3 regions of the Pseudomonas artemisiae genome follow, and region 2 is predicted to be linked to each of the others. Evidence: riboswitches for the same ligand, from Rfam matches in the RefSeq annotation. Region 2 holds a riboswitch; each other region holds the start of a gene.

Region 1 (10,377 bases), on a different contig from region 2:
CGCCGTTGCAGCGGCCAGCGGACCGGCTACACCAGCCAGAGCCAGAGCAGGGAAGCCCCAATCAAGCCTACTACCGAGACGATGGTCTGCAAGACTGACCATACCCAAAGGGTTTGTTTGAGTTGCAGGCCGAAGTACTCGCGCACCATCCAGAAGCCTGCGTCGTTGACGTGGCAAAAGAACACCGAGCCTGCACCGATGGTCAAGGCGATCAGGGCGCTCTGGGTGGGGGCCAGCCCTGCCATCAGCGGCGCCAGAATGCCCGCGGTAGTGGTCGTGGCCACAGTGGCCGAGCCAGTGGCCTGGCGCAGCGCCACGGCGATCAGCCAAGCCAGTAGCAGGTAGGGCAAATGGGCGCCCTCGGCCACTTTGCTGATGGTCTGGCTCACGCCTGCATCAAGCAGGGTTTGCTTAAGCCCGCCACCGGCGCCGATGGTCAACAGCAACGCGGCGATGGGCGCCAGGCTTTTGCGCAGGGTGGTGCCTACCTGCTCGCGCCCCAGGCCGTTAGCCCAACCCAGTAGCACCACTGCCGCCAGTACCGCAATGCCTAAGGCAATCAGCGGCTCGCCCAGGAACTTCAAGGTCAGCGCCAGGTGGTTTTCCGCCGGCAGCGCCACCTTGGCCAGGGTGCTGCCGAGCATCAATACCACCGGTAGCAGGATGATCCCAAGCGATACCGCGAAACCCGGTTGGCGTGTGGCAGCGGGGCGGCCAGCGAATAGCTCGCCCAGCTCGGCGGGAATCTCAACTTGCAAGCGCCGGGACAACCACAGGCCATACAAGGGCCCGGCGAGGATGACCGCTGGTACCGCCAGGGTGAAGCCAAGCAACATGGTCAGGCCCAAGTCGGCGTGCAGCGCGCTGACCGCGATCAACGGCCCCGGATGGGGCGGCATCAAGGCATGCAGGGTGGTCATGCCAGCCAGGGCCGGGATGGCGATTTTCAGCAACGGCTGGCCGGACTGACGCGCCATCACAAAGATAATCGGCACCATCAACACCAGGCCTACTTCGAAGAACAGCGGCAGGCCGATGATCATTGCCACCACCGCCATGACCCAAGGTAGCGCCCGGCCTTTGCCCAGGGTGAGCAGGGTAGTGGCGATACGGTTGACGGCGCCAGATTCAGCCATTAGCGCTCCTAGCATGGCGCCCAGGGCAATGATGATGCCCGCTTCCCCGAGAATCCCCCCGGCACCCTTGCTAAAGGCCTTGGCCACCTCTTCCGGGGCCAGGCCCGTGCCGATACCGGCGATAAAGGTACCGACCAAAATTGATAGAAAAGGCGGCAGGCGCGTGCCACTGATCAGCACGATGATACTGGCAATGGCCAGGGCGCAGCAGAGCATCAGGCGGCTGTCGTGGGCCAGCCAGGCAACGGGGGTCAGTTCCACCAAGGGTACTCCTTTATTATGGGTATCGTATTGCCGCGGCAGCTTGCAAAACTCACCGAGGGTACCGGAGCCTGGCTTTCAGCAGGCTGTCTGGGGTGGGCGGGGCGGATGAACCTTTCTTCAGCTCCCGGCCGGGCAGCAGGGCTTAGCCACCGATGGCGCGCAGTGCCAACACCGGCGCGCTACCTTCTGGCCCAGGCAGCCAGTGGCCTTCCACGTTGAACGTGGCCCGCAACCGCTCGGGGCTGAGCACGGTGGCCGGGGGGGCCAAGGCGACCAGGCGGCCGCGGTCGAGCAAGGCCAGTCGGTCGCAGGTCAGGGCCTGGTTCAGGTCGTGCAAGGCCATCACACTGGTGAGGGGCAAGGCGCGGATCAACTGCAACAGGGACAACTGGTGGTGGATGTCCAAGTGGTTGGTGGGTTCATCCAGTAGCAGCACCTTTGGCTGCTGAGCCAAGGCGCGGGCGATCTGCACCCGCTGGCGCTCACCGCCCGACAAACTGTGCCAGTGCCGCTGAGCCAGGTGCTCCAGCTCCACCGCTTGCAAGGCCTCGCTTACCTTAGCGTCGTCTTCGTTGCCCCAAGGGGCAAGGGCAGACAGCCACGGGGTGCGGCCCAGCTCCACCGCGTCGCGCACGCGGATGCGGTCAGAGGTTTGCGCATGCTGCTCCACCACCGCCAGGCGTTGCGCCACGTCCCGCCTGCTCAGGTTGCTCAATGCCTGGCCGAACAGGGTCACTTCGCCCGCGCTCGGCTTGAGTAGCCCGGCCAGCACATGCAGCAGGGTGGATTTGCCCGAGCCATTGGGGCCAACGATGCCCAGCCGCTCACCCGGCATCACCGCCAGGCTTACCTCGGTTAGCAGCGCGGCGCCGCCCTTGGTTACGCTCACGCCTTCGCAGGCCAGCACAGGCGCACTCATCGCTTGCGGTCCCCTTGCAGCAGCAACAGGGCGAACACGGGGGCGCCCACCAAGGCAGTGATCACCCCCACAGGCAGCACCTGGCCCTTGATCAGGGTGCGCGACAGCACATCGGCGGCCATCAGAAACAGCGCCCCAGCCACGGCGGCCAAGGGCACCAGCCGGGTATGCCGGGTACCTACCAGCAGGCGCAGCGCGTGAGGCACCACCAGGCCCACGAAACCGATGGAACCTACCAGCGACACCAACACGGCGGTGACCAGCGCCGCGCAGCCGATCAGCACGATGCGTACCTGCCGCACTGGTACCCCCAGGGCGGCCGCCGAGTCGGCGCCAAAGGTAAAGGCGTCCAGCGCGCGCCTGTGCCACGCACAAACGGCCAGGGCCAACAGGGCCGCTGGCACCGCCAAGGCCACCGAGGGCCAACGTACGCCGCCCAGGTTGCCCAGCAGCCAGAACAAAATTCCGCGGGCCTGTTCGGCGTTGGCCGAGCGGGCAATCAAGAAGGCGGTAAGGGCGTTGAACAGCTGGGAGCTGGCCACCCCGGCAAGGATGATCAACCCGCTGCCACCGCTTAGCCGCGAAGCCCTGGCCAGCAGCGCCACCAAAGAGAACGCAGCCACGCTGCCCAGAAACGCCCCGGCGGGGAGCGAGAGCAAGCCGCCGCCAAAACCAATCAACGATACCAGCACCGCGCCGGTAGAGGCGCCGGCGGAAATGCCCAGTAGGTAGGGGTCGGCCAAAGCGTTGCGCAGCAAGGCTTGAAGGATCAGCCCGCACAGCGCCAGGCCCGCGCCACAAGCCCCCGCCACCAGCGCACGGGGCAGGCGGTAGTTCCAGACCACGCCTACGTCGATAGGGTCTACCGGGAAGGCCGCGCCCCCTAACTCATTGGCCAGCACCTTGAGTACCACCGTAGGTTCGATGGCGGTTTCCCCTATGGCAATGGCGGCCAATACAGCCACGGCCAGCAGCAACACCGCCAGTAGCGCCCCTCGAACCATCATGGCGCGTAACGCTGGCTGGCATCGGCCAGTTGCTCGATGCCCGTGATCAACCGGGTGCTGGCTTGCAGGGCATCGGCTTCGATGATCAGGATACGGTCACGCTTAACCGCGTCCATGTTGCGGGTCACCGGGTCGCTTTTAAGAAACGCGAGCTTTTTCTCGTAGTCGTCGGCGGGGAAGCGCCGGCGGTCCATCCGTGCGATGACGATAAACCCAGGGTTGGCCTTGGCCAGGGTTTCCCAGCCCACCGTGGGCCACTCTTCGGTGGACTCCACCACGTTGTGAATGCCTAAGGTGCTGAGCATGTAGTCCGCCACGCCCTGGCGGCCAGCCACGAAGGGCTCGGTGGCAAGGTTGGCGCTGGAGAACCAGATCACCGCCGACAAGCCCTTGCCGCTGGCCGGCTTGGCTTTAGCCTGTGCCGCGGCCAGCCGGGCCTGGTAGTTCTGCACCAGCGCCGCGCCGCGGTCCTGCACGTCGAAAATGTGCGCCAGCTGTTCGATGCTTTTGTACAGGCTGTCGATGGAAAACGCCTGCAGGCGGGTGCCGTCGGCGCCGACCAGGTTGTTCTTGCCCTCACAGTCGGAAGGGAAGATATAGGTAGGTACGCGCACGTCTTCGAACTGCTCACGGGTGCCGACCGCGCCTTGAGGGCCTACCATCCATTCGAACTGTACGGTCACCAGTTGCGGCCGCTTGGCGATCACCGCTTCGAAACTCGGCTCATTGTCCGCCAGCCGCTCTATGCCTGCATTGAGCGCCTGATACTGTGGCAACACCGGGTTGAACCAGAGCGAAGTCGCCGTTACGCGGTCACCCAAACCCAAGGCATAGAGCATCTCGGTACCGGCCTGGCCGATGGTCACCGTACGCGCTGGCGCCTGGGCAAAGGTGAGGGCTTTGCCGCAGTTCTCCAGGGTCAAGGGGTACTGGGTAGGGGCGGCCGAGGCCAGGGTGGGCAGGCCCAAGGCGAGGGCCAGGGTCAATAGGCGAGGTAAGGTCAAGTGCGCGTTCTCCAGCGTCGGGCAGGCCAGGCGCGGCGCGGAAAGCACACCCCTAGCGGCCAGCCGGGCGGCATTCGAGCCCCGGCGCCAGGGCGCAATGGGCCTGGCCGAAAAGATGCCCTTCCCGGGCACCCCGCCGGTCAGTGGTGAAACCTTGGCCGGCAGGTCTCCTGACTGGCGCGTCTGCGCTTGTGTCCACCTTCCCGGGTTCACCCAGTGGCATCACGGACACAAGCTCGGCGCCTACAGTTGCGGGGGCAGTTCCGTTTCGGGCCGTGGCCCGCTGGATTCCCTTTTAATACTTCTGGTAACCGGCGCGGGGATAGTAAAGCAATCCAGGGAATTGGCAAATCCAGCCGCTAGTTGCGCATTAATTCTCTGACCCTCGCAGCCAGCGCATCGATCGCAAACGGCTTGGTCAATACATGCATCCCCGGCTCCAGCTGGCCGTCGCCGATGGCGGCGCTTTCAGCGTAGCCGGTAATGAACAAGGTGCTCAAGCCTGGCCGCGCTTCACGGGCGGCGTCGGCCATTTGCCGGCCGTTCATGCCGCCGGGCAAGCCCACGTCGGTGATCAACAGGTCAATGCGGGTGTCCGATCGCAGTATCCTGAGGCCCGCCGCGCTGTCCGCCGCTTCGATCAGGGTATAGCCCAGGTCGCTGAGCACGTCGGTCAACAGCATGCGCACCGTGGGTTCGTCGTCCACCACCAGGATGGTCTCGCCTACTGCAGCAGGGGTGGCGGCGGCGGCGGCGGCCACACGTTCGCTAGGCAGCGTCGGGCCCTGGTAGCGCGGCAGGTAAATACAGATGGTGGTGCCTACCCCCAGGGTAGAAGACAGGCGTACCTGCCCGCCGGATTGCTTGGCGAACCCGTAGATCATCGATAGGCCAAGGCCGGTGCCCTGGCCGATGGGTTTGGTGGTGAAGAAGGGGTCAAAGGCTTTGGCCATTACGTCTGGGGGCATGCCCGCGCCGGTATCGGTAACGCTTAAGGTCAGGTAGTCACCCTCGGGGATGTCCAGCGCCGCGGTGTCCTCGGCGTCAAGCCAGCGGTTGGCGGTTTCAATCACAATGCGCCCCCCTCCGAGCATGGCATCGCGGGAGTTGATGCACAGGTTGAGCAGCGCGTTTTCCAGCTGGCTAGTGTCCACCAGGGCAGACCACAGGTCATCGGCCTTCAAGGGCATCACGGCAATGCTCGGGCCCACGGTGCGCTGGATCAGCTCGATCATCCCGTCCACCAGGGCGTTCACATCCGTTGGGCGAGGGTCAAGGGTTTGTCGGCGCGAGAACGCCAGCAAGCGGTGGGTGAGGGCAGCGGCGCGCTTGGCCGCGCCTTGTGCGGTAACCAGGTATTTGTCTACGTCGGTCAGGCGGCCTTGGGCGATGCGCATGGCCATCATTTCCAGCGCGCCGGACATCCCCGCCAACAAGTTGTTGAAGTCATGGGCCAAGCCGCCGGTAAGTTGCCCGACCGCCTCCATCTTCTGCGACTGGCGCAGTTTTTCTTCGGCCTGCATCAGCTCGGCGGTGCGCGCCATCACCCGTTGCTCCAGGGTTTCGTTGAGCGCGCGCAGGGCTGCGGTGGCGCGGTCGCGCTGGGCTTCTACCGAGCGGCGTTCCTCTACATCGATAAGCACCCCGGGGAAGCTCAGTGGCGTGCCGTCTGGCCCGTGGTCCACGCGGCCATGGGCCTCGATCCAATAATAGCGGCCATCGGCGCGGCGAACCCGGTACTGATGGGCATAGGCACCACCACGGGCGACTGCTTCATTTATCGCCCGGATCAACCCCTCACGGTCCTCGGGGTGCACGGTGGCGATCACCTCTTCCAGGCTCAGCCCTTTAAGGCCCAAGCCTGGCGCCAGGCCGAAGGCGCGGGCAAAGGCTTCGTCCACGGTGAAGCTGTCGTTAGGCAGGTCCCAATGCCAGGTGCCGAAGATCGCACCCGCCGCCAGGGCCAACTGCACCCGTTCAACGTTCTCCCGCGCCAGGGCTTCGCTTTCCCGTAGCCGTTCTTGGGCATTGCGCCGGCCAGTAACGTCGTTGAACAGAATGGCGATCTGCCGTTCCTCGGGTTCACCTACCCGTACCGCGCGCACGTCGAACCAGCGGTCAAAGGCTTGCGCGTAACTTTCGAAGGTTGCCGGTATGCCGGTTTTGGCTACCCGGCCATAGGTTTCGAACCAGAAGCGCTCAAGGTCTGGGGCGAACTCGGTGACCCACTTGCCGCGAAGGTCCACCCCGGCCTGGCGTTCGAACGCGGGGTTGGCTTCCAGAAATCGATAATCCACGGGTTGATCGTTGGCGTCGAATTTCACCTGCACAATGGCAAAGGCCGCTTCGATGGTGTCCAAAATGGTACGGAAGCGTTCCTCACTGCGGCGCAGGGCTTCTTCGGTGCTGCGCATGCGGGTCAGGTCCAGCATGGCGCCGATCATCCGCACCGCCTCGCCTTCGGCGTTGCGGGTCACATGGCCACGGTCCAGCACTTCGGCATAGGTGCCGTTGGCGCGGCGGAAGCGGTACTCGCCTGTCCAGGCATTGTCAGCACCGTCGATCACCTCATGGATAGAGCTGTAGATACGTGCTCGGTCGTCAGGGTGGATATGGTCGATCCACCAGTTCCCGGTGGTTTCCGGGGTCGGCAGCACATGCCCATAAGCCTGTTCCAGGGTGTCGTTCCACAGCACATGGTTGGCTGCCAGGTTCCAGTCCCAGATGGCATCATTGGTGGCCTTTACCGCAAGCCGGTAGCGGGTCTGAGCTTCTTCGATCGCCCGGCCGCTCAGGTGTTCGTTGGTGCGGTCGCGCAGGATTTTCACAAAGCCCAGGTGGGTTTTGTTGTCCCCATACAAGGGCATCATTTCACCGGAGGCCCAGAACCGTTGGCCATCCTTGCGTAGGTGCCAGCGTTCGTCCGAAGTACGGCCGTGCTCCAAGGCATGGTTCATCTCATACTCGGGGCGGCCTTCGGCGCGATCCTGGGGTGTAAAGAACTGCCCTGCGTTCTGGCCACGCATTTCATCCTGGGTCCAGCCCATCACGTGGTGAGCGCCGGAGTTCCAGTCAGTGATTACCCCCTGACGGTCGGTAAGCACCATGGCGAAATCCACCGCGCTCTCAAAGATGGCCTGCTGTCGCGCCTCGCTACTGGCCAGCGCAACCTGGCTCGCCTGAAGCTGGGCGGCCAGGTCTGGCGTGCCGCTGCCGTGCGCTGGGTGCGAGGCAGCACTGTGCGCCACGCCCGCGTCGGCCAGGGCCTGGCGCAAACGTGTGACTTCGGCCTCTAGGGCCTGCCGGGTAAAACCACTGAACGTGTCAGTCACCTGTACACCCTTGCCTGTGCATTAACTTTCCTCACGCCCAAGCGTGGACTTATCTCGAGCGCTACATCGGTCAGCGGCCTGAAACTAATAAAGCCCACCCCAACTGACATCGGCTTAAAAAAAAACGCGACTTTACGCTAAAGCTTGGGGTGGCTGTGAGTGCTCCCTGGCCCTGTTACGCCCAGCGGCAAGGGCGTACAGTGGCGCAAACGTTTGCTAGGCACGCGCATGCCCATGTGATAGGTGGTAAAACCGCTCTAAATCAAGGTTTTTGGCTTATATAACCGTTCGGCGCGCCACACCGGGCCCTATCCTATAGGGCCAAACACCAGAAAAAGGTTGAATACTCACAAGGAATGTTATTTAAATAACAAAAATAAAGACGCACCGGTGCCTGCCGGGCGTGAACAAGGTAAAGACATTCATGAACAAGATCGCGGTCATCGGCAGCAACATGGTGGATTTGATCACCTATATCGACCGGATGCCCGGCCAGGGCGAAACCCTGGAGGCACCTGACTTTGCCCTAGGCTGCGGGGGCAAAGGTGCCAACCAAGCGGTGGCCGCCGCCAAGCTGGGTGCTACGGTGGTGATGCTGACCAAGGTGGGTGACGACATGTTCGCCGACAACACCCTGGCCAACTTCCAGCGTCATGGCATTGACTCGCGCTTCGTTAGTCGGGTACCGGGTGTCTCCAGCGGAGTAGCGCCGATTTTCGTGCAGCCTGACTCCCACAACAGCATCCTGATCGTCAAAGGCGCCAACGCGCATTTGGCGCCGGCGGACATTGACGCCGCCGAAGCGGCACTGCGCGAATGCAAGCTGATTGTATTGCAGTTGGAAATCGACCTGGCCACCGTGTACTACGCCATCGAATTCGCCAAGCGCCACGGCATTGCCGTGCTGCTCAACCCCGCGCCTGCGGTAGCAGGGCTGAGCCGTGAGCACTTGACCCAGCTGGACTTTTTTGTGCCCAACGAAAGCGAACTGGCGTTGATTACCGGCAAGCCTGTAAAGGGTGCCGAATCCGCCGCGGTAGCTGCCCGCCAGCTGGTAGCGCAGGGCGTTCGCCATATGATCGTGACTCTGGGTGAGAACGGCGCGCTTTATGTGGGCGAGCAGGGTGAATTCCATGTGCCGGGCTTGAGCGTGGCGGCCCAGGACACTACGGGCGCGGGCGATGCCTTTATCGGTTGCTTTGCACACCACTGGAGCCAGAACGGCGATATGCGCAACGCCATGACCCAAGCCGTTGCCTATTCCGCTTGCTCGGTCACCGGCCGCGGTACCCAAAGCTCCTACCCGGACGCCGCGCAATTCGCCCACTTTCTCGCCACCCGTTAAACCGCGCTACCTGCCTCGGCTTTGCCCGAGGCGGGGCCTGCCTGTTCACCCTGGAGAACAACAATGACAAAGCCCGCGCTCCAACAGACCCCGGACGGTTTTTACCTCAACCGTACGCCCTGGTTCGCCTTCCTGCTGCTGTGCAGCATTTTCGCGCTCTGGGCGGCTGCCGCCAGCATGAACGATGTGCTGATCGCCCACTTCAAGAAGGCCTTTTTGCTCAGTGACTTCCAGACCGCCTTCGTGCAGTCGGCGTTTTACCTGGGGTATTTCTTCGTGGCCATTCCGGCGGCCTTGGTGGTGCGGCGTTTCAGCTACAAGACCACCATCCTGGTAGGCCTGCTGCTCTACATGTTCGGCTGCATGCTGTTCTTCCCGGCAGCCTCCGCCGCCAAGTATGAAATGTTCCTGATTGCGCTGTTCGTGATCGCGGCAGGGTTGGCGTTCCTGGAAACCGCCTGCAATACCTACTCCACCCTGATGGGGCCACGGGAAACCGGTACCCGCCGCCTGAACATCTCTCAGACGTTTCACCCTTTCGGCGCGATGACTGGCGTGTACGTGGGTAGCTTCGTGATGTTCAAGGACACCGATGCCACCCATGAACAACTGACCCAGATGAGCGCCGCGGATGCCGCGGTGCAACAGCTGCAGATGATCCAGTCCACCCTGCTGCCGTACAAGTGGATGATCGCAGTGCTGATTCTGGTGTTCGTGCTGGTTGCCATCACCCGCTTTCCGGCGTGCAAAGGCAATGCCCAGGCCAACGTTAAAACCGCCGGTATCGGTGAGAGCCTTGGCCGCCTATGGCGCAACCCGCGCTTTACCTTCGGGGTGCTGGCGCAGTTCCTGTATGTAGGTGCCCAGGTGGGTGTATGGAGCTTCACCATTCGCCTGGCCATGCAAATGGGCGGGATGAACGAGCGCAGCGCGTCCTGGTTCTTACTCACTACCTTCGCGGCCTATTTCGTGGGCAAGATGGTCGCCAACCTGCTAATGCGCAAGATGCAGCCGGCCAAGGTGCTGGCGCTCTACGGCGTACTGGCGATCGTGCTGCTGGCTTATACTATTTTGGTACCGAACATCAGCGCGGTGTATGCCGCGGTGGGCGTAAGCATCTTCCTGGGCCCGTGCTGGCCGACCATCTACGGCCTGACCATCGAGGGGCTGGGGGAGGACACCGGGGTAGGGGGCTCATTGCTGGTGATGAGCATCGTCGGTGGTGGGGTGATTCCGATCTTCCAAGGGCTGCTGTCCGACGCCACCCATGGCAATATGCAGGTCGCCTATAGCGTGCCGCTGCTGTGCTTCGTGGTGATCGTGGCCTACGCCGTGAGCTGCCTGCGTCATAGCCGTCGCCATCCCGTATC
Region 2 (10,377 bases):
CCCTTCGCCCAGTTCAGGCCGCTCATGCAGCTCGCCGTGATAAATCGCCGGGCCGCCCAGCGTCACCCCCAGCGCACCGGCGCCGGCCGCCATCACTGGGCCTGCGTTGGGGCTGTCCCAGCGCTTGCCCTGGTGCCACCAGCAGCGTAGGGCCAGGCGCGTTTTACCCAGCACCGCGTAGGTCAATGCCACCAATCGGGCGGGGAGCAGGTTAAGCAGATCGTCGATGCGAGCCGCGGCCCAGCCGAAGCGCTCGAAGCGCTCATTGCGATAGCCCCACATGGCGTCAAGGGTATTGGCCAAGCGGTACAGCACCACGCCGGGTACACCGCCCACGGCAAACCAGAACACGGCGGCAAAGACCGCATCGCTGCCGTTTTCAAGGGCTGACTCCGTAGCAGCCTTGGCCACGCCAACGGCGTCGAGTTCGGCGGTGTGGCGGCTGACCAGGCGCCCTACCCGCTCACGGGCCTTGGGCAGGTCGCCCGCCCGCAGCGCCTGGGTCACCGGCAACACATGTTCACCCAGGCTGCGCAGCCCCAGTGCCCAATACAGCGCCACTATTTCTACCAACTCGCCAATCAGCGGCAGCCAGGACAGTAACGTAATCACCAGCACTGGCGGGACCACGGCCAGCAACCAGGCGGTGACACCGTGGCTGCGCCAACCATGGCCGGCAGAGTTAAAGCGCTGCTCCAGCCGCTGGGCCAGCCGGCCGAAGCCCACCAACGGGTGCCACCGGCGCGGCTCGCCCAACAGCGCGTCTGATGCAACCGCCGCCACACAAACCAAGGCCAGGCTCATGAGGTTACCCCCCAGCTGTCATCGAATAACAACGCTTGCAAGGGGCGTGCTTGAGCCCAGCCTTCCAGGGTCAGCATGGGCTGGTCATAAAAGCTGGCCACAGGGCCCAGGCACAATACGCCTACTGCCTTGCCACCGGCGGGTATGTTCAACAGCTTGCCCAGGCGCTGTGGATCAAACAGCGATACCCAGCCCATTCCCAAGCCCTCGGCACGGGCGGCTAGCCACAGGTTCTGCACCGCGCAAGCCAGTGACGCCAGGTCCATCTCGGGCAGGGTGCGGCGGCCGAACACGTGGCGTTCGCGCTCATCGCCCAGGGCTACCACCAGCAATTCGGCGCAGTCTTTGATGCCTTCTACCTTAAGGGCCATAAAGTCATCGCAGCGCTCACCCAAAGCCTGAGCCGTGCGCACTCGCTCCTCTTCCACTAGCTGGTGAATCGCACTGCGCAATTGAGCCTGGCGTATACGAATGAACCGCCAGGGCTGCATCAGGCCCACGCTCGGCGCCTGGTGAGCGGCCGCCAGCAGGCGCTGCAACACCTCCGGCGGCACCTGCCCTTCGATGAAATGGCGCATGTCGCGCCGTTCGGCGATCGCGCGATACACCGCGTTGCGCTCGGCTTGGCTGTAAGCGTGATTCGTCATGGGCGCGCCTCGGGGCGCAGCAAGGCGGCGGCGAGGGCCGGGCCTGAAGGAAAGTAAAAATGAACATACGACGCCGTAAGGCGCCCGCGCTGGTACACCGCTTCGGCGCCACGGCCACCGTTAGGGCTTTCCCCCCGGGCCACGGGCGCCCAAGGGGTAGTGGTCAGGGAGTGGTGATAGGTATGCCCACGCAGGCAACCACCGAGCAGGTTCACCTGCTGCAATGCCAACGCGGCCAGGCGTTTTTGCAAGGCAGCTTCTCCCGGCATCACACCCAGCATAGGCGCGCGCTCGCCCGCCACGTTGGTGAGGCCCTCCATCAGGTACAGCATGCCGCCGCATTCGGCCAATAGCGGCTTGCCTGCCTGATGGTGGGCACGAATGGCTTCGAGCATCGGGGTATTGGCGCCTAGGCGATGGTGATGCAACTCGGGATAGCCCCCGGGGAGGTACAGGCTATCGCACAGCGGCAACTGGGTATCGGCCAGGGGCGAGAAGAAGCTCAGTTCGGCCCCCATCTCCCGCAGCGCATCGAGATTGGCCCGGTACAGGAAGGCGAAGGCCTGGTCGTGGGCCACCGCGATACGCACGCCATCGAGCAATGCTGGGAGCGGCATCGACACCGGCGGGGCAAAGGTTACCGGTGGCGGCAGGGCGTCGTCACAACTGGCGGCCAGGGCATCGGCTGCCGTGTCCAGGCGCCGGTCCAGGTCTTCCAGCTCACTGGCTTGCACCAGCCCCAAGTGGCGGCTAGGTAGCGTGAAACCTTGCTCGCGGGGCAAACCGCCGAACCAGCGCAGGCCCTCGGTCAGGCTGTCGCGCAACAGTTGGCCATGGCGCTCGCTGCCTACCCGGTTGGCCAATACCCCTAGGAAGGGCAATTCAAGGTTATAACGGGCCAAGCCCAGGGCCAGCGCGCCGAAGGTCTGCGCCATGGCAGTGCCATCAATCACCGCCATCACCGGCAAGCCCAGGGCGATAGCCAGGTCTGCGCTGGACGGAATACCGTCGAACAGCCCCATCACCCCTTCCACCAAAATAACGTCCGCGGTTTCAGCCGCTTCCCACAACAATCGACGGCTATGCTCGGCGCCGACCATCCACAGGTCCAGCTGGTACACCGGCGCGCCGCTGGCCCGCTCCAGAATCATCGGGTCGAGAAAATCCGGGCCACACTTGAACACCCGCACACGCCGCCCGCGGTTGCGGTGCAGGCGCGCCAAGGCCGCGGTTACGGTGGTTTTGCCTTGGCCGGAGGCGGGGGCCGCGATCAGCATGGCCGGGCAACGGCGGGGCATACTCACCACTCGATGCCTTTTTGCGCGCGAATGCCGGCGGCGAAGGCGTGCTTGACCGCGCCCAGCTCGCTGACGGTATCGGCGGCTTCGATCATTTCAGGCTTGGCGCCACGGCCGGTGACGATCACATGCTGTAAGGGCGGGCGAGCCTTAAGGTCGGCGATGACCTGGGCGAGGTCCAGGTAGCCATGCTTGAGGGCGATGTTCAGCTCATCGAGCAGCACGAAATCAACCGAAGGATCTTCCAGTACGCGCTTGGTCACCTCCCAGGCGGCCTGGGCAGCGGCGATATCACGCTGACGGTCCTGGGTTTCCCAGGTAAAGCCTTCGCCCATCACGTGGTAGCTGACCTGCTCGGGGAAGCGGCGGAAGAAGGCCTCTTCGCCTGTGGTGTGGCGGCCTTTAATGAACTGTACCACCGCACAGCGCAGGTTATGGCCCATGGCCCGGGCCAGCATGCCGAACCCCGAGCTGCTTTTGCCCTTGCCATTGCCAGTGAGCACCAGCCATACACCGCGCTCGTCGGCAGAGGCGGCAATGCGGGCATCGATTACGGCTTTTTTGCGCGCCATGCGGGCCAGGTGGCGCTCGTCGCGCTGGGGGGTGTCGTTCATCGCTGCTCTCCTCGCTCACGCGTGCGCATCGACGAAGCACCCGCGCCAACCAAGGCTGGCGCGCCGGCGTCGATGCCGCTCTCACCCGCGCGGCGATCCATAGGTTAACGGGGCGATTAACGCACCGTGCATAGGGGCTTCAGGCCGGTCTCCGGGCTTATGAGCGGGCGTGGTGCCCCACTGGCGCGCCTTCCCGGTTAACCCAGTGGCCTGTGCGCAAGCGTTGACTCATCTACCGTTGCGGGGGCAGCGCCGGCTTTGCCGTGCGGCGCGTTGAACGCGGCGTGGCGTACCGGCTTCCCTGTTTCACCCCACCAGCGCTTGCCGCGGGGCACCTGAAACAATCGGCGAAGGGTAAGGGGTTGGCCTAACAGCGTCAATCAAACATGTTGAACCTCCACCGCCTCGCTACCTCTACGGTAGATAATCCGGCCGCCAGGAGCGCCCTATGCAGATGTCTCGTATTGCCCTTACCGTATTGCTGGCCGCCACCATGGCAGGCTGCGGTGAAAGCTCCAAGTTGCAGGTGGCCGACGGCACCGGCCCTTCGCCCAAGCTGCCAGAGCCTAATAAAACCCTAATGCCTACGGTCAATATTGCCCCCGCCGTGGGCTGGCCCGCAGGTGCCCACCCCACCGCCGCGCCGGGCCTTAAAGTGGCCGCCTTTGCCGAAGGCCTGGACCACCCCCGTTGGCTCTATGTATTGCCCAATGGCGACGTGCTGGTGGCCGAGACTAACTCCCCGCCCAAGCCAGATGACAGTAAGGGTATTCGCGGCTGGGTGATGGAGAAGGTCATGGGCCGCGCCGGGGCCGGTGTGCCTAGCCCTAACCGCATCACCTTGTTGCGTGACAAAGACGGCGATGGCGTGGCTGAAACCCGTGAAGTCTTCGCCCAGCATTTGAACTCACCCTTCGGCATGGCCTTGGTCGGCCAGGACTTCTATGTAGCTGACACCGACCGGCTTTTGCGTTTCAAGTACCAGTCGGGGGCAACTGAACTGAGCGGCGAAGGCCAGGTGGTCACCGACCTGCCAGGCGGCACCCTCAACCACCACTGGACCAAAAATGTAATCGCCAGCGCGGACGGCAAGAAGCTGTACGTGACCGTGGGCTCCAACAGCAACGTGGGTGAAAACGGCCTAGATCAGGAAGAAGGCCGCGCGGCCATTTGGGAAGTAGACGCCGCCACCGGCAACAAGCGGCTGTTCGCCACCGGGCTGCGTAACCCCAACGGCATGGCCTGGGAACCCCAGACCGGCAAGCTGTGGACGGCCGTCAACGAACGTGACGAAATCGGCAGTGACTTGGTGCCCGACTACATCACCTCGGTCAAAGACGGCGCCTTCTATGGCTGGCCTTACAGCTATTACGGCCAGCACGTAGACGCTCGGGTACAGCCCGGCAAGCCAGAGATGGTGCAAAAGGCGATCGCCCCGGATTACGCGGTAGGTCCCCATACCGCTTCGCTGGGCCTGACCTTCGCTCAAGCCAACCAGTTGCCAGCGCCTTTCGACCATGGGGCCTTTATTGGCCAGCACGGTTCTTGGAACCGCAAGCCCCACAGTGGCTATAAAGTGCTGTTCGTGCCCTTTGCCAATGGCATGCCCACTGGCCAGCCGGTGGACCTGCTCACTGGGTTCCTCAATGACAAGGGCGATGCCCAGGGCCGCCCGGTGGGGGTGATCGGAGATAACAAAGGCGGGCTGCTGGTGGCCGATGACGTGGGCAACAAGGTGTGGCGTGTGACCAAACAGTAAGGGTTGTGACCGTTCGCCGCCCCTGCTTGGGGGGCGCGAGCTGACTGACGCGCTGCTGGCCTACTGAGTGCTCATGGCGGTTTGCGCCAGGCGCTCAGGCTGTATCACCCGCTTGGCATCTAGATAGGCCTTCTGCCAATAGGGCTTGTTCAGGTAATCCAGGCGCACCGTGCCCCCGGTTCTGGGGGCATGCACGAAGCGCCCCTCCCCCACATAGATACCTGCGTGGCTCACCTGTCCACGGCCCTGGGTGGCGAAGAATACCAAGTCACCTGAGCGCAAGGCGCCGCGGTCGATGCTCGGCGCCCGCATGCTGATCATTTCTCGGGTAGAGCGTGGCAAGGCGATACCGGCTGCGTCTCTGTACACAAAACCGATCAAACCGCTGCAATCGAACCCAGAGTCCGGCGTGTTACCGCCCCATCGGTATGGGGTACCAACCAAGCCAATCGCCCGAAACAACACGTCGTCAGCTTTGACGGTGGAGTAATCCGCGGGGTTGAGAATAATGGGCCGAGGCGCCACCAGGGCCACGGGCGCGGGTGCCGGCGGTGGGCTGGAGCATGCCGCCAGCAAGGCCAGGGGGGCCAGTGCCAGCGTGTGCAAACGGATGAAGGCCATGGGCAGGGGTTCCGAGTTCAACTGCTGCTCAAGAGTAGCGCTTAACTCGCTGTTTTCAAAAAAAAAGGGTAGCGAAAGCGTGACCGCTCGTCGCTACCCTTCGTGTCGGTTTGTGACTACCTGCGGGCCAGTTCCGATGTAGGCGCCATGGCAAGCATGCGCTTGGCCTCGATGTAGGTTTTGCTCCAGTAGGTGTCGCCCAGGCGATCGACCCGCACGCCACCGCTGCGGCGGCTGCTGGAGTGGATGAACTGATCGCCGCCCAGGTAGATGCCGGCGTGGCTTACCTGGCCACGACGGCCGCTGGTTCCGAAGAACAGCACGTCACCGGGTTTGAGCTTGTTGCGGGCAACCAACGGGGCCTTGACGTTGATCATGTCACGGCTGGAACGCGGCAAGGTCATGCCGGCTTCTTCACGGAACAGGAAGTTGATAAAGCCGGTGCAGTCGAAGCCGCTCTCGGTAGTACCACCGAACTGGTAACGCGTACCGATCAGGGACTTGCCCCGCTCCAAGATGCTGTCGGCGAGCAAGGGCAGCTTGTAGGGCCCATTGCGGCTGAACGCTTGAAGGTCGTCTTTATCAGTGAGGTCTTCTTCATCGAACAGCGCGACGTTGCTACGGGCCATTGGATGAGGCTGAACCAGTGGGGCGCGTTCGGCGGTAACGGGGGCGGCCACCTGCTGTTGCGAAACAGTAGATTGGGCTGCGCAGCCGAACAGCAGGGTAACGAGTGCAAGGGGCACGAGGGGTGCTAAGCGCTTGAGCATGGGCACGACCGTGGCTAGAAAGTGGAAGAAGGCGCGAATATGCCCGCTATCAGTATTATTTGCAAATTTTATAGAACATTTTGTGACTTCTGCTGCCGAGCCGTCGATCTAAGGCGGGATTTTCACCCAAGGGAAAACTGGCGCCCTTTTGACGCCTTGTAACCTATTGATTTTAAAAAATAAATCTAAAGTGACAGAGCAACTATCTGTATTTTCCGCACTATTCTACGAACGGACGCCATTCCAGTGAACTCCCTGTAAACCCTAGGCGATACAGAAATACTATCGAGAATGAGCATTTGTTTCGCGCCAGATACTTGGCGGCGTTAGTTTAAGGAAATAAAAAAGGCCACCCCTGCCGGCGGTAAGGCCAAAGGGCCATGGACCGCCTACCAGCCGAGGGTTTCTTTGAGGAAGGGAATGGTGAGTTTGCGCTGTGCTTGTAACGAGGCTTGGTCAAGGCGTTCCAGCAGGTCGAACAACGCACTCATGCTACGGCTGCCACGGGTAAGGATGAAATGCCCCACCTCATCGGTCAGGTGCAAGCCACGGCGTGATGCCCTTAATTGCAGTGCACGCAGCTTGTCTTCGTCTGACAGCGGCCGCATTTGGAACACCAGGGCCAGGGTAAGGCGCGATTTGAGGTCTGCCAGCTTCACAGGCAGTTCCCGCGGGGAATGAGAGGCAGCGATCAGCAAACGCCGGCCACTGTCCCGCAAGCGGTTGAACAAATGAAACAACGCCTCTTCCCACTCAGGCTTGCCGGCAATCACTTGCAGGTCGTCCAGGCAGACCAGTTCGTACTGGGCCAAGTAGTCCAGAATGCCTACCCCCCGTTCCAGCAGGTCGGCAAGAGGCAGGTAAACCGCCGGCTGGCCTTGCTGCTCCATGCGCAAACAGGCCGCTTGCATCAGGTGCGTGCGCCCTACCCCGGGCTTGCCCCAGAGGTAAATCAGGCTTTCGGTCCAACCCGCGTCGGCATCGCACAACCGCTCGACATAGCCCAGCGCCGCGGCATTGGCCCCAGGGTAATAGTTGACGAAGGTGGCGTCATCGCGCAGGCGCACACCCAGCGGGAGTTGGATCGGCTCTTTCATGCGGCCCGGGGTTACGCCTCAGCTCAAAGGGGGCAAATTCTAGCGGCTTGGCTGCAGGCTGCAAGCGCCATGCGCGGCGCGCCTGGGGCACGCCGCCGCGAAAGGGCCTAAAGCTGAGGGTCTTCGCCGCCGTCATAGAGGTCCGACTGCTTATACAGCACATGCATATGACGAATCAGCACCATGATGACCGCAGCCACTGGCAAGGCCAACAAGATGCCAGTAAAGCCAAACAGCTCACCCCCGGCCAGAATGGCGAAGATTACCGCCACCGGGTGCAAGCCAATGCGATCACCTACCAGCAGAGGCGTGAGCACCATACCCTCCAAGGCCTGACCAATGGCGAACACCGCACCAATGGCCGCCAGGTGCCAACCATCGAGCCCAAACTGAAACAGCCCCGCTGCCAAGGCGGCGGTGATGCCGGTGATAAAGCCCATATAAGGCACGATGGACGCAAGGCCCGCGATCACCCCTACCAGCAAGCCCAATTCCAACCCCGTGAGCATCAAGCCCACTGAATAAATACCGCCCAGCGCCAGCATCACCATCAATTGCCCGCGAACGAACGCACCCAGCACTTCGTGGCATTCCTGAGCCAGGGCCACGATCCGCGCCTCCCGCTGGCGAGGCAACAGGCCACGAATTTTGGCCATCATCAGGTCCCAATCGCGCAGCAGGTAGAAACCCACTACCGGAATCAGGACCAAGTTGGCCAACCAGCCGATAAGCGCCAGCCCCGAGGCAGTAGCCCTGGCCAGCACTAAACCGACGATATCCGTGGTTTGCCCCATGTGGGCAGAGATGGCCTGTTTGATTTTATCGAATTTCCAGAAGCCTTCGGCCAGCCCCAATCGAGCCTGTACCCACGGCAGAGCCACCTCTTGCAGCCAGTCCAGGAACGCCGGGGTCAGCTCATACAAACGCACCAGTTGTTTGGCCAGCATCGGGATGACCACAATCAGCGCCACCAGCACGATCACCGTGAACAGCACGAACACCACCACCACCGACAACGTGCGGGAGAGTTTCAGCCGCTCCAGCCTGTCCACCAAGGGGTCGCCCAGGTAAGCGATAAGCATACCTACCAAAAAAGGCGAGAGAATGGCGTGAAGTTCGAACACTAGCGCGCATAGCACCACCGCCGCGCCTATCCAGAACCACTGCTTTTTGTCTGCCATGACCGCGCTCACCAGTGGAACCTCAGCGGTTCAGGGCCGGGCGCTACAGGCGGCGCGCCTGGTACCGGCGCCGAGGCAGGCATAGCCGGCTCGGGCGCTACCGCGGGGGCAGACTCCTGTAGCCGCGCCAGCCCCAGCTGTGCCCGCACTTGTTCGGCACTGGCCGACACATGATAAAGCGCCACGTCCCCGGCCACGTATTGCAAGCGACCGCCCAGGTTATCTAGCACGCGAGTCAACTCAGCGTAACGCTCCAGGGTCATGCCTTGCACTTCTACCGCCAGCTCGCCAGTGGAACCGGGCTTGACCACATACCGTGGCGCCAGGCGCTGGGTCACCGCCAGCAGGATCGCATCGGCCAAGGCTGCTTGGTCAGCGCCCTGGGCGGTACCTTGTTCATGCTGGTTGCCCAGCCACAGGCGCCACTTGGCCTGCCACTTGTCACCGTCCTCGGTGGCGTGTACGGCAAGCAGGGCATCGGCGCCATAACGGCCGGAGACCGCTTGCAAGGCGGCCGGGTCGCTGCCTTCGAGGTTTTTGGCCGTGGCCGCCAGCTGCTCTTGCAGATCGGCGATGGGCAATTTGACCGGCAGCCCCCGATGTTTGGCGGCCAGGCGCAGGGGCGCGGCACTGGGCTGCGCATCGCCTGCCAAGGACGTACCTCCAGGGGTTTCGCTAAGCCACCACACCAGCAGGGATGGGCGGTTTGCCCCCCAGGTAGCCAGGCCGGCCTGACGCAGGGCTTTATCCGTGCTCACAGGGTCGAAATCTACCTGCAGCGCCTGGGGCGGCCCTGCCTGGTAACCGAACTGGCTGATGATCTGTTGCGGGTCTTTGCGCACGGCCGCAAGGCCAACCCCCGCGTAAGCCTTGGGGTCGCCAGTCAAGCGCAGCACCAGGGTTTCCAGGGCACGTTGGGTAGCCTGGCTGCGTTCTTCGGCGGCCTGGCTGGCCACCGGCTCGCTCACCTGGTACAGGTTGGTCACCGTCTCGCCCCAGGCGCCCAGGTGGGCAAAACAGAATAATGAAGCAAGCAAAGCGGGGCGCAGGCGCATGGGTTAGGTTCCAAAAGGCTGGGGTACTGAAGTGACTGGGACACACTTTCCCGTAAAACATTCGACCTGCCAACCATCACATAGCCGTCGATCGTAGCAAGACGCGTCCAGCACGGGCATTGGAAGCCCGTGGCGGGCGCGCCTGGCCCTGTTCTGGCCTGATCAGGCCAAGCCTGATAAAATCGCGCGCCTTCGCAGACCCTTGTGGTTATTTCTGAATCGCCCCTTTTCAAAGGCCTGGATCATGAGCAAGCAACCTTCCCTGAGCTACAAGGACGCCGGTGTGGATATCGACGCCGGTGAAGCGCTGGTCGAACGCATCAAAGGCGTGGCCAAGCGTACCGCGCGGCCTGAGGTGATGGGGGGCTTGGGCGGCTTCGGCGCCCTGTGCGAAATCCCGGCCGGCTATAAACAGCCCGTACTGGTGTCCGGTACCGATGGCGTGGGCACCAAGCTGCGCCTGGCACTGAACCTGAACAAGCACGACAGCATCGGCATCGACCTGGTGGCCATGTGCGTGAACGACCTTGT
Region 3 (10,377 bases), on a different contig from region 2:
TCGGGGGTGGCGGCGATGGCCGTGGTGGTGGTCGCTTGAGGGGCTTGGTTCGGTTCGGTCATGAAGGTTTGCCAGGGGTTTGAGCGTTTGCCGCCGCCTGCGCGGCGCGCGTTTTAGTCGCCAGCCAGAGCACGCGCACTGACATCCAGATCAAGGTCAGAATAGCGATGATGGCGATCAGCATAAATACGTCGTTGTAGGCCATGACGTTGGCCTCTCGGGTAGCGGCCGACGCCAGAGCGCGCACGCCTTGAGTGGCCCGGGCCTGCGTATCGCCAATGGCCTGGGCATAGGCCGCCGCGCCACTTTGCACCCTGGCCGCAACCCTGGGGTCGGTTGCCATCAACTGCTCGACGATCAGGCTGGAGTGGAATTTTTCCCGGATCACCTGCCAGGTGCCCAACAGGGCCGAACCTAGCAAGCCCCCGAGGTTTTGCGCGATCCCGAACATCACCGAAAAGCTCACCAGGTTGCGCGGATTGGCGATCACGTTGCGGGTGCCCAGCACCATGGTCGGGCCCAGGAAGAACGTACTGCCGAACGCCAGCAGAAATTGGCTGACATAGAGTTGCGGGGGCCGGGTGATATTGCTAGAGAAGCTGTCCATCAACGCGCCGATGGCCATCAGGCCTACCGAGAGCAAGAGCGGCCTGAACAGGTGATCCGGGTCGATGGTCAAGGCGCTGATGACCAGGCCCGCTACACTGCCGATCAACATCACCATATAGAGGCCGAACAGCTGCTCGCTGCCCATGTTCAGGTACTGCATAAAGCCCACCGCACCGGTGGATTGCTCCGAACCCACCATGCGAATGAGCACCACTGCCAGGCCTAGGCGCAGGATTGGCCCACTGCCCAGCCAGCGGGTCATCAGCAAGGGGTTGCGGCGGTTATGCTCAATGCACAGCCCTACCAGGATCAGCACGATAGCCGCAGCCAAGGCGATGCCGATCCAACGGGCCTCCAGCCACCAATCGACCCGCCCCAGCGATAGCACTGCCACCAATAGGCCAATACCCGGCGCCAGCAAGGCAAAGGTCAGAAAATCCAAGGGTTCGAAGGTTTTGAAACGGTCCCCTGGGGGCAGCTTGAGCCACAGTACACAGCCCAGCGCGCTGATCGCCAGGCCCAGCTCGAACAGGTACAGCCCGCGCCACTCAGCGATTTGCAGCAGGTCCTCGGACACTAGCCGAGCCATGGGCAGGGCCAGCTGGGCCGTGCCCAAGCCCAATACCAAGGCTTTGAGGCGCCATTTCGCAGGCAGCGCCTGGATCATGTAATACAGGCCCAGGGAACTGAGCGCTGCCCCCACCATGCCATGAGCAGCCCGCACGGCGATGGCCGAACCCAAATCGTTGACGAACAGGTGCGCCAGGGTCACGACCACGTACAGCGCCAGAAACACCTCGGTAAAGGCGCGCAGGCCGAACTGCTGACGGAACTTCACCAGCAGCAGGTTCATGGTGACGTTGGTCATCACATAAGCGGCCGGCAGCCAGGCAATCTCCGCGCTGGTCACGCCCAGCGCCCCTTGCAGGTAAATCAGGTTGGCGGTAACCAAGGCGTTGCCCAGCCCTCCCGTGATGCCCACCAGCAGGCCCACTAAGGCATAGGCGACGCGGCGCGGGGTGGGATGCACCGGGGTCGAGGGTGAACCCGGCAGGTTGGGCTTTTCATGGGGTTGCCATGTGCGTGGCGCGTACCGATCCATACCCTCACCTGAAGTTGCCTGTGGCTTAGTAACAGAGGGCGGCAAAAAGTTTCGATCCGTTTCCCCAACGCCATAGAGTTGGGTTATGGCAGGTGATTTATTCCTGCTTTAGCCTTTGATTAAGAATATCTGACCTACGCGTGCAGCCGCGCGTGATCCAAAAGAGAAAAAAACTCTCCTGCCCTGGGCCTAGAATCAACGCTCTACTGCTCCAGCAACTCCCCAATAAACACAAAATCGAGGGTTGTGAGACGTGAATGCCCAAGAACCGTTACGCCTGCATGTGCCTGAGCCTTCGGGCCGCCCGGGGTGCCAGACTGATTTTAGCTACCTTCAATTGAGCCCTGCCGGCAGCGCCCGTAAGCCACCCGTGGACATCGATGCCCAAGACACCGCTGACCTGGCTACCGGCTTGGTGCGGGTATTGGACGACAACGGCCAGGCCGTTGGCCCCTGGGCCGAACCCATCCCCATGGAAACCCTCCATGCAGGGCTGCGCGGGATGATCAAGACCCGGGTCTTCGACGCCCGCATGGTCACTGCTCAGCGCCAGAAGAAAATGTCTTTCTATGTGCAAAGCCTGGGCGAAGAAGCCATTGGCACTGCCCATGCGCTGGCCCTGCGCGACGATGACATGTGCTTCCCCACCTACCGCCAGCAAAGCATCCTGCTGGCGCGCCAGGTGCCCTTGTTCGAGATGATCTGCCAGTTGTTCTCCAACGATAAGGACCCGCTCAAGGGTCGTCAGCTGCCGGTGATGTACTCCAACAAGGCCGCGGGCTTTTTTAGTATTTCCGGCAACCTGGCCACGCAATTCGTGCAAGGGGTGGGCTGGGCCATGGCGTCGGCCATTCGTGGCGACACCCGTATTGCCTCCGCCTGGATTGGCGACGGCTCCACCGCAGAGTCTGACTTTCACACCGCCCTGACCTTCGCCCACGTTTACCGGGCGCCGGTGATCCTTAACGTGGTAAACAACCAGTGGGCGATTTCAAGCTTCCAGCACATTGCCGGGGGCGAGGCCAGCACCTTCGCCGGCCGTGGGGTGGGCAGCGGGATCGCGTCCCTGCGCGTGGACGGCAATGACTTTCTCGCCGTGCATGCAGTGTCGCGCTGGGCTGCCGAGCGTGCCCGAAGCAACCTGGGCCCGGTGCTGATTGAGTGGGTCACCTACCGTGGCGGCCCTCATTCCACATCGGACGACCCCTCTAAATACCGCCCCGCGGACGACTGGTCCCACTTCCCCCTGGGTGATCCTGTCCAGCGCCTCAAGCAGCACATGATTGCCATCGGCGAATGGTCCGAAGCCCGGCACGAGGCGCTGGTGGCCGAACTGGAGCAAGAGGTGATTACCGCCACCCGCGAAGCCGAAAGCCACGGCACCTTGGGCGGGGACTCCTATGCCAGCGCGGCGACCATTTTCGAGGACGTGTACCAGGAAATGCCCGCGCACCTTCGTCGCCAACGCCAGCAGATGGGGATCTGACCATGAATATCGCACAACGGATCGAGCCCCCACAGGTGGCGGAACAGACCCGGGCCATGACCATGGTCCAGGCCATACGCTCAGCCCTGGACGTAATGCTCGATCGACACCCGACCGTGGTCACCTTCGGCCAAGACGTGGGGTACTTTGGCGGTGTGTTCCGCTGCACCGAAGGGCTGCAAGCCAAATACGGCAACAGCCGGGTATTCGACACGCCTATTTCCGAAAGCGGAATCGTGGGCGTAGCCGTGGGTATGGGGGCCTATGGCCTGCGCCCGGTGGCCGAGATTCAGTTCGCTGATTACGTGTACCCGGCCTACGACCAACTGACCTCTGAAGCTGCCCGCCTGCGTTTTCGCTCCGCTGGGGATTTCACCGCGCCGATCACCGTGCGCATGCCTTGCGGCGGCGGCATTTACGGTGGGCAAACCCACAGCCAGAGCCCGGAGGCTATCTTCACCCAGGTATGCGGCCTACGCACCCTGATGCCTTCGACCCCCTATGACGCCAAGGGGCTGCTGATCGCCGCCATCGAATGCGACGATCCGGTGATCTTCCTTGAGCCCAAGCGCCTCTATAACGGCCCCTTCGATGGTCATCACGACCGACCGGTGACGGCCTGGGCCGGCCATGCCGCAGCCCAAGTGCCAGAGGGCTACTACAGCGTACCCCTCGACAGCGCAGCCATCGTACGCCCTGGCAAGGACGTAACCGTGATCACCTACGGCACCACGGTGCACGTAGCAGTAACCGCGGCCGAGGAAGCCGGCGTAGACGCTGAGGTGATCGACCTGCGCAGCCTATGGCCGCTAGACCTGGACACCCTGGTGGAATCGGTGAAGAAGACCCGCCGCTGCGTGATCGTCCACGAGGCCACGCAAACCTGCGGGCTGGGCGCCGAGCTGCTGGCCTTGGTGCAGGAACATTGCTTCTACTGGCTTGAAGCGCCCATTGAGCGTGTGGCCGGTTGGGACACCCCCTACCCCCATGCCCAGGAATGGGCTTACTTTCCAGGGCCAGACCGGGTTGGAGCGGCCTTGAAACGTGTCATGGAGGTGCGTTGATGGGCCAGCATGTGATCAGGATGCCGGACATTGGCGAAGGTATCGCTCAGGTAGAGCTGGTGGAATGGTTCGTAAAGGTCGGCGACACCGTTATCGAAGACCAGGTGTTGGCCGATGTGATGACCGACAAGGCCACGGTGGAAATTCCCAGCCCAGTCACTGGCCGCGTGCTCGCCCTGGGGGCCACGCCAGGGCAAACCATGGCGGTGGGCAGCGAACTGATTCGCCTGGAAGTCGAAGGTACCGGCAACCTCAAGCCCGGTGCTGAACACGAACCTGCCCTGCCAGCCTTCGCAGCACTGAGCAAGCCGGCACCAGAACCCACGAAGAGCCCCACCGCTGCCGCCACGCCTGCATGCCCTGCCATGGGCGCCCGCGCGCCCGCCCCAGGCGAGCGCCCCTTGGCCTCGCCAGCGGTGCGCAAGCGTGCTTGGGATGAAGGCATCGATCTGGCCCAGCTACAAGGCAGCGGCCCGGCAGGCCGTATCGTTCACGCTGACCTGGACGCCTGGCGCCAGGGCCCAAGCGCCACGCGCGCCGCCACCCCCGCGGGTGATATTCAAGAAGTATCGGTGATCGGCTTGCGGCGCAAGATCGCCGAGCGGATGCAAGAGGCCGTGCGCCGCGCGGCTCACTTCAGTTACGTGGAAGAAATCGACGTCACCGCCCTGGAGGCACTGCGCCAACAGCTCAACGGCCGTTGGGGTGAATCCCGAGGCCGGCTGACCTTGCTGCCTCTACTGGTACGCGCTTTGGTGGTGGCCCTGCGGGATTTCCCACAACTCAACGCTCGCTACGACGACGAACGCCAGGTGATCGAGCGTCACGGCGCCGTGCATGTGGGCATCGCTACCCAGGGTGACCAAGGCCTGTTGGTGCCCGTGCTGCGTAACGCGCACAGCCAGAACCTGTGGGACAGCGCGCGTGAAATTTCCCGCATCGCCGAGGCTGCGCGCCATGGCAAAGCAGAGCGGGAAATCCTCTCGGGTTCGACCATCACCTTAACCAGCCTCGGCGCGCTGGGCGGTATTGTGTCCACACCGGTGCTGAACCTGCCTGAAGTGGCCATCGTTGGCATCAACCGCATGGTTGAGCGCCCCATGGCAGTCGACGGCCACGTGGTAATACGCAAGATGATGAACCTGTCCAGCTCTTTCGATCACCGAGTAGTCGATGGCATGGATGCCGCGCGGTTTATCCAGGCGGTACGGCTACTGCTCGAACAACCTGCCACCCTTTTCATTGAATAAGGCCCGTCCATGCACACATTGCAAACCCGGCTGTTGGTGCTCGGTGGCGGCCCCGGCGGTTATGTAGCTGCCATCCGTGCCGGCCAGCTGGGCATTCCAACGGTGCTGGTGGAAGCCTCGGCCCTCGGTGGCACCTGCCTGAATGTAGGCTGTATCCCCTCCAAAGCGCTGATCCATGTGGCCGAGCGCTTCCATCAGGCGAGCGAACCCACGCCTTTTGGCGTAAGCGCGGGCCAGCCTACCCTGGACCTGGCCCAGGCCGTAGGCTGGAAGGACACCCTGGTAGACCGCTTGACCACTGGCGTAGCGGCGCTGCTGAAAAAGTACAAGGTGCAGGTGATCCATGGCCTGGGCCGCCTCGTGGATGGCAAAACCGTAGAGGTAGGCGATACGCGTATCCACTGCCAACACCTGCTGCTGGCCACCGGTTCGAATAGCGTGGAGTTGCCGAACCTACCCGTTGGCGGCGCAGTCATGGATTCCACCCTAGCCCTGTCGCCTACCCATTTGCCTAAGCGCATGGCCGTTGTGGGGGGTGGCTATATTGGCCTGGAGTTGGGTATCGCCTACCGCAAGCTGGGGGTACAGGTGAGCGTGATCGAGGCCCAGCCGCGGCTGTTGCCGGCCTACGACGCTGAACTGACCCGCCCGGTGATAGAGCGTTTGGCTGCGTTAGGTATTCACGCCCTGCCCGGCCATGCCGTGGAAGGCTTCGATGCCCAGGCCAAACGACTGATTGCACGGCCTACCCAAGGCGGCGACCCGGTCGAGCTGAGCGTTGACAGTGTACTGGTGGCGGTAGGCAGAACGCCTTGCACCCAGGGCTTTAACCTCGAATGCCTGGACCTGGCCATGGCTGGCCGGGCGGTACAGGTGGATGCCCGTTGCCACACCAGCATGACCAACGTTTGGGCCATCGGCGACCTGGCCGGTGAGCCTATGTTGGCCCACCGCGCCATGGCCCAGGGCGAAATGGTGGCTGAGATCATTGCCGGGTATACCCGTAGCTTTATGCCCGCGGCCATTGCCGCGGTGTGCTACACCGATCCTGAGATCGTCGTGGTCGGTAAGCTACCGGAACAGGCCGGGGCCGCCCCCCTGGTGGCGAGCTTCCCCTTCGCTGCCAACGGGCGCGCCATGAGCCTGGGCGACACCAGTGGGTTCGTGCGGGTGGTGGCGCGGGCAGATGATCATTTGATCCTCGGCTGGCAGGCAGTAGGCCCTGGGGTCTCGGAGTTGGCGGCGGCCTTTAGCCAGTCCCTGGAGCTGGGCGCGCGCCTAGAGGATATCGCCGGCACCATCCACGCCCATCCCACCCTGGGGGAAGCGGTCCAGGAGGCGGCGATGCGAGCCTTGGGGCATGCGCTGCATATCTAGCTGACGGTGACCGGTGCCTGTTCTAGCAGGCGCGGGCCCTGAAACGCCGCCTGCCCGCTTTCCCCTCCTCCTTTCGCGCCTACTCGAATTGACCGATTGCCCTGCTCGTGCTTTGCTTACGCCCTTCGTTCGGGTGCCCTTCACAGGGTGAAACGGGAAACCGGTGTGCCGCAAGGTGAGTCCGGTGCTGCCCCCGCAACGGTAAGCGAGCGCGCTTCCAAACCACTGTGCCCTGGCATGGGAAGGGGGAGCGTTCAGGCAGCGTGAGTGCCACGCACTCGCGCCAGCCCCTCGCGAGCCCGGAGACCGGCCCGGTCGACCTTTCTAGACACACCCGCGGTGGGCGGGCTGTCCGGCCTTGCCAAATCAGGCAAGGGTTCGGCGCGCCTGCCCGCTAATTACCTGAGGGAAGCGCCATGCCTACTGTTACCACCGCCCGCCCGTCGTCCATTCCCGCCACCGCCAGTTTGGCCGAGCGTGCCATAGCCGCCTGTGTAGCCACCGTATTGGGCGCAAGCCTGGTGTATTTCGCCGGTTTCTCCCATATCCCCGCAGTGCATAACGCCGCCCATGACACCCGCCACAGCGCCGCTTTCCCTTGCCACTGAGGTGCCTGCCATGATCGCTCGTATCCTGCGTACGGCAGGCTTTGCCGGCCTGCTCGCCGCCCTGCTCCTCTCCCTGCTGCAAAGCCTGTGGCTCACGCCGCTGATTCTCAAGGCCGAGACCTTCGAGACCGCCGCGGCCGCGCCCCATGACCATGAACCTGGCGCCCAAGCGCCAGCCTGGGAGCCTGAAGACGGTTGGCAGCGACTAGCCTCCACCACCGGGGGTAACCTGGTGGTTGCGGTAGGTTTTGGCTTGATGTTGGCCGGGCTCTATACACTGCGTGCCCCAGGCCGTACCCCTGAGGGTTTGCTCTGGGGCCTGGCGGGCTACACCGTGTTTATCTTGGCGCCGACTCTAGGCCTGCCGCCAGAGTTGCCCGGCACGGCGGCCGCTGACCTGGGCAGCCGGCAATTGTGGTGGATCGGCACCGCGGCCTCGACCGCTGCGGCCTTGGCGCTATTGGTGTTTGCCAGGGGCTGGGCGCTAAAAGTAACGGGGCTGGCCCTGCTAGTGCTTCCCCACCTGATAGGCGCCCCCCAGCCACCTCAGCATGAAAGCCTGGCACCGCAAGCCCTGGCGCAGCAGTTCCGCTGGGCTGCCCAAGGGATCAACGTGGCCTTCTGGTTGGCCCTGGGCCTGGCCAGTGCCTGGCTATTTCGCCGCAGCCCCGGCGCCTGAACGGCCATGAATGCGCTCCAACCCCTGGTGGCCGGTTTCGGCTGCCGCCAGGGCTGCCCGCAAGCACAGGTATGGGCAGTGTTGCATAAGGCCTTGCTGCTGATTGGCGCACAGCTTGAGGACCTGCAAGGCCTTGCCACTTTCGAGCGGCGCACCCAGGAGCCTGGGCTGTTGGCCGTGGCACAGGCGTTGGGTTTCCCTCTGGTAGGCTATGGCGCGCCGGCCCTGGCGTGCTTCGAGGCCCAGCTGAGCCATCGCTCGGTCGTTAGTTGGCGCCACACCGGCTGTTATGGGATTGCCGAAAGCGCAGCCCTGAACCATTGCCACCAGTTGTACGGCGGCGCACCCCGGCTGGTGGTGGCACGCTTACAGAACGCCTACGCCACGGTTGCCCTGGCGTCCCCATTCCCAGCTGAACAGGCTTGACCCAAGGTATATGCAATGACTGTCTATTTCATCGGCGCAGGCCCCGGTGACCCGGATCTCATCACGGTAAAGGGCCAGCGGCTGATACAGCGCTGCCCCGTGATTATCTACGCCGGCTCCCTGGTACCAGAAGCGGTTTTGCACCAGCATACCGCCGAGCGCGTGATCAATAGCGCTGAGTTAGACCTGGATGCAATCCTCGAAGAAATCGCCCAAGCCCATGGGCGCGGCCAGGACGTTGCACGGGTGCATTCGGGCGACCCCAGCCTGTACGGCGCTATCGGCGAACAGATCCGCTGCCTGCGGGCACTGAACATTCCTTATGAAATCGTACCAGGCGTCACAGCCGTGGCGGCCTGCGCGGCGTTGTTGGGCAGTGAGCTGACCCTGCCTGGGGTGTCCCAAACCCTGATCCTCACTCGCTACGGCGCCCATTCGCCCATGCCCCCTGGGGAGGCGTTAGCTGACTTGGCCCGCCACGGCGCCACTCTGGCCATTCACCTGGGCGTAAGCCATTTGCCAGCAATTGTCGAAACGCTGATGCCCAGTTACGGCGCGGGCTGCCCCGTGGCAGTGATTTACAAAGCCAGCTGGCCGGAGCAGGACTGGGCCTTAGGCACCCTGGCCACGATCGAAGCCTTGGTCACGAAAAAGGGCTTCCGGCGTACGGCACTGATTATCGTGGGCCGCGTGCTGGGCAATGAGGTGTTCGACGAGTCTGCGCTGTACCGCGCCGGGCGTGCACACCTTTACCGGCCAGCTTAGGCAAGCATGGCCATAGCCAAGGCCGCGACTAAGCGCGGCCTCGGTTCACGGCTTACTCAGTAGTAGGCGTTTTCTTTCACAGTGTGGTCGGTTACATCGCGCACGCCCTTGAGCTCAGGAATGCGCTCAAGCAACGTGCGCTCGATACCTTCTCTGAGCGTCACGTCCGCCTGGCCGCAGCCTTGGCAGCCGCCACCGAACTGCAACACGGCTACACCGTCTTCGACCACTTCGATCAGGGTGACCTGGCCACCGTGGCTAGCCAAGCCGGGGTTGATCTCGGTTTGCAGGTAATAATTGATGCGCTCATTAATGGGGCTGTCTTCATTGACCATAGGCACCTTGGCGTTGGGTGCCTTGATGGTCAACTGGCCGCCCATGCGGTCAGTGGCGTAATCCACTACCGCGGCATCCAGGAAGGGCTCGCTGACCGCATCGATCCAGGCCGTAAAGCGCTTAAGGCCCAGCGGGCTGTCATCGGGCTTTTCTTCACCGGGCTTGCAGTAGGCAATACAGGTTTCAGCGTACTGGGTACCCGGCTGGGTGATGAATACACGGATGCCGATACCGGGAGTGTTCTGCTTGCTCAGCAGGTCGCCCAGGTATTCTTGAGCCGCGTCGGTAATCGTTATGGCGCTCATGTACATTCCTCACAGACTGGCCCGCAGTTTACGGCAAAGCGAGCGCTGGAGAAAGTCCTAGTAATTTTGTCGGGTTATAGCATGAGCAGGTTTCACGCGCGGCTCCATCAGCCAGCCCTTCATTCGGTAATAGAGGCGCTTTTCAATCCACTGGTAGCTCAACCATGACAGCCCGAGAATGGTGGGTACGCAGAACAGGCCGAACACCGCATAGGCATTGATGCCAAACCGCGTTGTGATGAACCAGCCCGCGTACAGTACCAGCAGGTGCACCAGGTATACCGAATAGGAACAGTCCCCCAGGGCCTTGAGCACGCGGTTGTGGGCAAAGCGGGATTCCAACGCCAGGCAGCTGGCCACGATGCCGGCA

The links. A riboswitch is a leader RNA that binds a small molecule or an ion and turns the genes downstream of it on or off. The one in region 2 is predicted to bind cobalamin.
Region 1: it holds a riboswitch for cobalamin, as region 2 does, so the genes downstream of both, ACWKV4_RS06435 (ABC transporter substrate-binding protein) here and cobO (cob(I)yrinic acid a,c-diamide adenosyltransferase) in region 2, are expected to answer to the same signal.
Region 3: it holds a riboswitch for cobalamin, as region 2 does, so the genes downstream of both, ACWKV4_RS07520 (CbtB domain-containing protein) here and cobO (cob(I)yrinic acid a,c-diamide adenosyltransferase) in region 2, are expected to answer to the same signal.

What each region holds. Positions count from the first base shown of each region.
Region 1 covers NZ_JBSKHS010000004.1:56,086-66,462, forward strand. Annotated here, with positions in the region: gene ACWKV4_RS06420 (GntT/GntP/DsdX family permease) at 27-1,352, opposite strand; gene ACWKV4_RS06425 (ABC transporter ATP-binding protein) at 1,543-2,319, opposite strand; gene ACWKV4_RS06430 (FecCD family ABC transporter permease) at 2,316-3,326, opposite strand; gene ACWKV4_RS06435 (ABC transporter substrate-binding protein) at 3,323-4,330, opposite strand; cobalamin riboswitch at 4,474-4,661, opposite strand; gene ACWKV4_RS06440 (PAS domain-containing hybrid sensor histidine kinase/response regulator) at 4,690-7,527, opposite strand; gene rbsK (ribokinase) at 8,087-9,007, shown strand; gene fucP (L-fucose:H+ symporter permease) at 9,071-10,377, shown strand, end outside.
Region 2 covers NZ_JBSKHS010000009.1:98,748-109,124, reverse strand. Annotated here, with positions in the region: gene cbiB (adenosylcobinamide-phosphate synthase CbiB) at 1-804, opposite strand, end outside; gene bluB (5,6-dimethylbenzimidazole synthase) at 801-1,451, opposite strand; gene ACWKV4_RS12550 (cobyrinic acid a,c-diamide synthase CobB) at 1,448-2,755, opposite strand; gene cobO (cob(I)yrinic acid a,c-diamide adenosyltransferase) at 2,752-3,363, opposite strand; cobalamin riboswitch at 3,489-3,717, opposite strand; gene ACWKV4_RS12540 (PQQ-dependent sugar dehydrogenase) at 3,812-5,122, shown strand; gene ACWKV4_RS12535 (C40 family peptidase) at 5,183-5,743, opposite strand; gene ACWKV4_RS12530 (C40 family peptidase) at 5,860-6,513, opposite strand; gene hda (DnaA regulatory inactivator Hda) at 6,903-7,610, opposite strand; gene ACWKV4_RS12520 (AI-2E family transporter) at 7,718-8,791, opposite strand; gene ACWKV4_RS12515 (DUF2066 domain-containing protein) at 8,800-9,846, opposite strand; gene purM (phosphoribosylformylglycinamidine cyclo-ligase) at 10,091-10,377, shown strand, end outside.
Region 3 covers NZ_JBSKHS010000004.1:288,499-298,875, forward strand. Annotated here, with positions in the region: gene ACWKV4_RS07490 (HlyD family secretion protein) at 1-62, opposite strand, end outside; gene ACWKV4_RS07495 (MFS transporter) at 59-1,711, opposite strand; gene ACWKV4_RS07500 (thiamine pyrophosphate-dependent enzyme) at 1,965-3,197, shown strand; gene ACWKV4_RS07505 (alpha-ketoacid dehydrogenase subunit beta) at 3,200-4,261, shown strand; gene ACWKV4_RS07510 (dihydrolipoamide acetyltransferase family protein) at 4,261-5,511, shown strand; gene lpdA (dihydrolipoyl dehydrogenase) at 5,521-6,888, shown strand; cobalamin riboswitch at 7,003-7,217, shown strand; gene ACWKV4_RS07520 (CbtB domain-containing protein) at 7,305-7,496, shown strand; gene ACWKV4_RS07525 (CbtA family protein) at 7,507-8,175, shown strand; gene ACWKV4_RS07530 (cobalamin biosynthesis protein) at 8,182-8,601, shown strand; gene cobM (precorrin-4 C(11)-methyltransferase) at 8,617-9,366, shown strand; gene nfuA (Fe-S biogenesis protein NfuA) at 9,423-10,007, opposite strand; gene ACWKV4_RS07545 (acyltransferase family protein) at 10,065-10,377, opposite strand, start outside.